Linked DNA regions of Prochlorococcus marinus XMU1402. The protein of the gene in region 2 binds, or shares a complex with, the protein of the main gene of each other region. Links are inferred from orthologs where the notes say so. Each region holds a gene or a part of one and is shown on either strand. Other genes may lie near its edges.

What was found.
Region 1: the proteins of mnmG (region 2) and mnmE are in contact, whole or in part, in a solved structure (PDB 9HIP), measured with the Escherichia coli proteins. The link is inferred for Prochlorococcus marinus XMU1402 from one-to-one orthologs.

The regions. Positions count from the first base shown.
Region 1 is NZ_JAAORD010000001.1:181,319-184,216, forward strand. The notes cover bases 95-2,898. They hold mnmE (tRNA uridine-5-carboxymethylaminomethyl(34) synthesis GTPase MnmE), read right to left. Parts: upstream 2,286-2,898; coding sequence 903-2,285; downstream 95-902. Other genes in these bases: nadC (carboxylating nicotinate-nucleotide diphosphorylase), read right to left, coding at 95-820; HA141_RS01000 (DUF2062 domain-containing protein), read left to right, coding at 2,347-2,790; HA141_RS01005 (RelA/SpoT family protein), read right to left, coding at 2,809-2,898. Outside these bases: more of nadC, read right to left, coding at 1-94. UniProt on the Escherichia coli protein: Exhibits a very high intrinsic GTPase hydrolysis rate. Involved in the addition of a carboxymethylaminomethyl (cmnm) group at the wobble position (U34) of certain tRNAs, forming tRNA-cmnm(5)s(2)U34.
Region 2 is NZ_JAAORD010000002.1:585,516-588,950, forward strand. The notes cover bases 1-2,883. They hold mnmG (tRNA uridine-5-carboxymethylaminomethyl(34) synthesis enzyme MnmG), read left to right. Parts: upstream 1-399; coding sequence 400-2,367; downstream 2,368-2,883. Other genes in these bases: dnaB (replicative DNA helicase), read left to right, coding at 1-387; HA141_RS09415 (chorismate lyase), read left to right, coding at 2,416-2,883. Also shown: more of HA141_RS09415, read left to right, coding at 2,884-2,991; HA141_RS09420 (RNA helicase), read right to left, coding at 2,971-3,435. UniProt on the Escherichia coli protein: NAD-binding protein involved in the addition of a carboxymethylaminomethyl (cmnm) group at the wobble position (U34) of certain tRNAs, forming tRNA-cmnm(5)s(2)U34.

The DNA.
Region 1 (2,898 bases), on a different replicon or contig from region 2:
TTGAAGAACTTGTTGAAATTAAATCAATACCCTTTATTAGATATTTACTAATTTCTTTAGGATTAATACCAGAAACTTCTATGATCAAATTTTTATTGACTTCTTTTTTTAAGCTATTTATTGATAAATCTCTTAATTCTTGAATGTTCTTTTTGATTATTTCAGGACTAAGTTCATCCAGTAAGACACTATCTGCTCCTGCTAATACTGCTTCTTTTGCCTGTTCAATATTCTCAGCCTCAATTATGATATGAGTCGTAAAAGGCGAATTTAGTCTAATTTTTTTTACTGCATTATTAAGATTATCTGTCCATGCAATGTGATTTTCTTTTATCATAGCTGCATCATATAATCCCATTCTATGATTAAGTCCACCTCCGCATTTGAATGCATATTTTTCAAATATTCTTAATCCAGGAGTAGTTTTCCTGGTATCTGTTAATTTTATATTTGTACCTTCTAACTTATTTACAAGATTCTTAGTATATGTTGATATTCCAGATAAATGCATTGCTATATTTAAGCCTATTCTTTCACTAGCAAGCAAACTTTTTGAAGGTCCATATATTTCCAGGATTTTTTGATCTTTAACAAATTGATCTCCATCAGAGATATTAAATTTTGGGATGATTTTTAAATCAATTTTTTTAAAAATTTCTTTTATAATTTCGACACCACAAAATATACCATCTTCTTTTGCAATCCAATATGCATTACCATTCTCTTCTGTAATAGAAGGACTTGTAAGATCTCCCCTTCCTATATCTTCATCGATCCAATTATCAATGATCTTACTTATTGTTGGAGTATTTAAATCCACTTAACTAAAAAATAATTAATTAATAAAAATTCAACTGAAGTTAGAGAATCAACTATATATCACTATGTAATTTAACTCAAATTTATTTTCCAATACAAAACTTAGAAAAAATATTATCTAGAAGTTCCTCTGTTAATTCTTGACCAGTTATTTTAGATAAGTTTTGAATTCCATCTCTCAGTTCTATTGATAACAAATCAAATGGCAATTTATTTTTAATTATTTCATCAGTATCATTTAAATTAGATAGGCAAGCAGACAAATTTGTTAGATGTCTTTCATTTAAAAATATATTGATATTTTCTACTTGTTTTAATCCGCATTTTTTTATGATTGTGTCGATTAATAATCTTTCACCATCATTATTCTTAATGCTCATAAGAATTGTGTTTTTTAACTCATTTGAATTAATATTTTTGCAATCAATTAAATCTTTTTTATTACCTAAAATAGTAATTAATTTTTCTTTGGGTATTTCTTGTATTATTTTTTTGTCTTCTTCATTAAATCCTTCTTCAAGACTGTAAATATAAATAATAAAATCTGACTCTTTAATTTTCCTAAAACTTTTTTTAATTCCAATACTTTCAATTTGTTCATAAGTTTCTCTTATGCCAGCGGTATCAATTATTTTCATTGGAATATCATTAATAGTTAAATTAACTTCAATAACATCTCTTGTAGTTCCAGGAATATTAGTTACGATTGCCTTCTCTTTTTTTGCAAGCAAATTTAGTAGAGAGCTTTTACCAACATTTGTTTTGCCTATAAGCGCTATGGATATTCCATTATGAATATATGAATTTCTTTTTGCATTTTCTATAAGTAATTCTATTTTTTCTTTTACTTTTTTAATGTTTTTAAGATATTTGGTGTAATCAAAATCTGTGAAGTCTTCTTCAAAATCAACTCTAGCTTCTATTTCGCAAAGTTGATTTATAAGGTCATTTTTAATATCATCAATTTTTTTCTTTATTTCTCCTTGAACCCCGCTAAAAGCTAACTCTGCGGATCTGGTATTGCTTGCATTAATTAATTGATTAATCGATTCGGCTTGAGTAAGGTCTATTTTTCCATTAAGAAAAGCTCTTTGACTAAATTCTCCTGGATTTGCAAGTCTAACTCTAGAATTACTAGCTAATAATATTTTTAGAACTTTATTAACTAGGATAATTCCTCCATGGCAATGAAGTTCAACAACATCCTCTCCTGTAAAGCTATTTGGTGATTTCATCACTAAAATTAAAACCTCATCTATAAATTGATTTTGTTTATTTTCATGAATAAAACCATGAAAAACTCTGTGTGATTCCCATGCATATTTAGATTTAGTTTGAACAATCTTTTTGCAAGAATTTATTGAGTCTTTCCCTGATACTCTTATTATCGCAACTCCTCCTTTCCCTATACTTATAGCTGAAGCAATTGCGGCTATCGTATCTTCTGTAGTAACTATCGAATCCATCTCTCGCTTTGTTATGGATAATTAAGTAAGATTATCAAGAATTTTAAATTTTTCTTTCTGAATGAGATTTAAAAGAGATATCAGCTATAAGAAAATTCTATCATTATTTAGGAATCAGAATGGAAGTCCTTTCTTTAATGCTAAAGGTTTAGCTATAGGGGTATTTAGTGGCTGCTTTCCTTTTTTTGGGTTTCAGACTTTAATAGGGGTATTTTTTGCAAAAATAGCTAAGGGAAATATTGTTCTAGCCGCAATTGGTACTTGGATTAGTAACCCTTTTACTTATATTCCACTTTATTATTTTAACTATAAAGTTGGTTCTATTTTTTTTTATAATTCATCTGATAAAATTCTTGAAAAAAGTTTAGTTATTGATGACTTATGGAAGCAAGGTAGAATTTTTTCCCTCAAAATACTCTTGGGTTCATCATGTGTAGGTATTTTATTAGCTTTGATTTGCGGCAGTATTGCTTTCTTTATCTACAAGATAAAAAGTAAAAGATAGATTAATCTGATTTTAAAATTAACTTTGACCAACTCTTGCAATATCTAAAACATCTGCCATTGATTTAATTTGTTCAATTGTTTTGTGAAGTTGATTATAACTTTCAAG
Region 2 (3,435 bases):
CTTGGATTAATTGTGATTGATTACCTGCAGTTGATGGAAGGATCAACCCCTGATAATAGAGTGCAAGAACTTTCTCGGATAACAAGAGGTCTCAAAAGCATGGCCAGAGAATTAAATGTACCAGTAGTAGCTTTATCTCAGCTTAGTAGAGGGGTAGAGTCTAGAACAAATAAGAGACCAATGTTAAGCGATTTAAGAGAATCAGGATCTATTGAACAAGACGCAGATTTAGTATTAATGATTTACAGAGACGAATACTACAATCCAGAGACTGAAGATAAAGGAATTACAGAAATCATTGTCACTAAACATAGAAATGGACCCGTTGGAACTGTTAAATTATTATTTGAACCTCAATTTACGAGATTTAGGAATTTAGCTAATTAAATCGATCCTAAAATGCAATATCAACACTCAACAAATGAATCTTTTGATATCATCGTTATTGGTGGAGGACATGCAGGATGCGAAGCCGCTATAACAACAGCAAAATTAGGATTTTCTACAGCCTTATTTACAATCAATTTAGATAGGATTGCATGGCAACCTTGCAACCCTGCTGTTGGCGGCCCGGCAAAAAGTCAGTTGGTACATGAAGTTGATGCATTAGGTGGAATTATTGGTAAATTAGCTGATGAGACAGCTATACAAAAAAGAATATTAAATGCAAGTAGAGGTCCAGCTGTATGGGCATTAAGAGCTCAGACAGATAAAAGAGAATACTCAAAAAAGATGATTGAAATACTTCAAAATACAGATAATTTATCATTAAAAGAAGCAATGATTACTGAACTAGATATCGGAAAAACTGAAGAAATTGGATTGAACTCAAAAAAAATCGTAAAAAAAAGAATAAAGGGTGTAAGGACTTTCTTTGGTAGTTATTATTCAACAAGATCAGTTATCATCACAGCTGGTACGTTCTTAGAAGGAAGAATATGGATAGGAAATAAATCAATGTCAGCTGGTAGATCGGGCGAACAAGCAGCAAAAGGTCTTACTCAAAATTTACACGAAATTGGTATCAAAACAGAACGTTTAAAAACAGGAACTCCAGCAAGAGTTGATAAAAGAAGTATCATTTTTGATGAATTAGATATTCAACCAAGTACTGCAGCAGATAAATATTTTTCGTTTGATCCAAATATCAAAAATAATATGCCCCAAGTTAGTTGTCATATTACAAGAACAACTACTAAAACACATCAACTAATTCGAGACAATTTACATTTAACTCCCATTTACGGTGGTTTTATTGATAGTAAGGGGCCAAGATATTGTCCATCAATTGAAGATAAAATCGTTAAATTTGCTGATAAAGAATCACATCAAATTTTCTTAGAACCAGAAGGAATTAATACCCCTGAAATTTATGTTCAAGGGTTCTCTACAGGTTTACCTGAAAATATTCAATTAGAACTTCTAAGAACCTTACCTGGATTAAATGAATGTAAAATGTTGCGACCAGCTTATGCTGTCGAGTATGACTATATACCTGCAACACAACTCCAAACATCACTCGAAACGAAAGAAATTGAATATTTATTTAGCGCTGGACAAATTAATGGAACTACTGGGTATGAAGAAGCAGCAGCACAAGGATTAGTAGCAGGAGTCAATGCGACAAGAAAACTAAACAAAAAAGATCCAATAATCTTCACTAGAGAAAGCAGCTATATAGGAACAATGATCAATGATTTAATTACCAAAGATCTCAAAGAACCATATAGAGTTCTTACTAGTAGGAGTGAATACAGGTTAACCCTTAGAGGAGATAATGCAGATAGACGATTAACCCCATTAGGTTATGAAATAGGGCTAATTGATGAGAAAAGATGGTCGGTCTATCAAGAAAAAATGAAACTCCTTGAAGAAGAGAAATTAAGATTAAAAAACACTCGTTTAAAAAACACGGACGAAATATCAAAAAAACTAGAATTAGACACTGGATCAAAAATCAAAGGCTCAACAACTTTGAAAGAACTCTTAAAAAGACCAAACTTTCATTATTCAGATTTAATTAAATATGATTTAACTGAAAAAAATATAGCTTCTTCAATACAAGAAGGGGTTGAAATAGATATCAAATACGAGGGTTATCTTAAAAGACAAAAAAACAACATTGAACAAATAAATCGTCAAAGCTGTAAATCTCTGCCTCAAGAAATTAATTATGAAAAGATAGATACATTATCTTTAGAAGCTAGAGAAAATTTGAATAAGATAAAGCCAAAAAATTTTGGTGATGCTTCAAAAATTCCTGGGGTTAGCAAAGCTGATTTAACTGCTTTACTTGTTTGGCTAAAAATAAGAGAAATAAAGAAAGAAAAAACAAATATTTTTGTCGAAAAAAAGTTATCATCTTAAAAGAAATTCCACAGAGCACTGAATAATAAACTTTTTAACTCACCAAAAATTTTATGGGAAGAAAAAGCCTCTACTTTTTTAGTGAAAAATTCATTACCAAAAATATCCGGTCCATGGAAATTAATGCTGCTTGGGGATGGAAGCCCCACCAGGCATCTACAGCTTTTAACTAATCAAGAGACAAAAATTAAACTAATTTCAATGCAAGTAGATCCTCTATTCATTAAAGAGGGTCCTAAAGAATTAAATCAGTTGAATGGACCTTTAATAAGAAGACAAGTATGGATTAAAAACAATAATAAAAACTTAGCATGGGCTGAAAGTTGGTGGAATGCAGAAGAAGTGAATGAAAATTTAAAAGCTAAAGAGGAACCAATTTGGAAGAATTTGACACAAGATAGATCAGAATTATTTAGAGAAGTTGATCGAATTTCGCTTGTTAATTCAAATTGGCTAGAAGATCAATTTTGTTTTAAAGGCCCATTCTGGTCAAGAAATTATAGATTTTTTCGAGACAAAAAGCCACTAACGATTATTAGAGAAGTATTCAACCCTTATTTAGAAAATTTAATAGGTTATTCAGGAATTAAAGAATTTACGAAATTATACTCTTCTCCTTCTTGATCTAGGAAGATTTCTTGATTTTGATTGACCTCGTTGGTTTAATTCATTTCGTTGAATATCATTTTCTTTTTCTGAAGCTCTTTGCCATCTTTCAACTTTCAAATCCATTTCATCTGGCCAATCTTCATCTTTACTTTTAATACCATAAGGTAATTTTTTTTGATCATTTGTCTGCAAATTTTTTGGTTGCCTTAAAGATATTGCTTCTAAAGGTCTTTTTGAATACGTTTTAGTAGATTCATAAGAATTTGATTCTCTAGTAAATGTCTTAATATCACTGTTATCATCATAAAAGTTATTATCATTCCAATCATCATTTTCTTCATCAAAAAATAAATCCACTTTTTCAGATACCCATCTTCCTACTTTTTTAACACTCTTACTTGTTATTCCTTGAAAATCTGAGTTCCTTCTTTTACCTGGCCTAGAACCAGATACTCCATC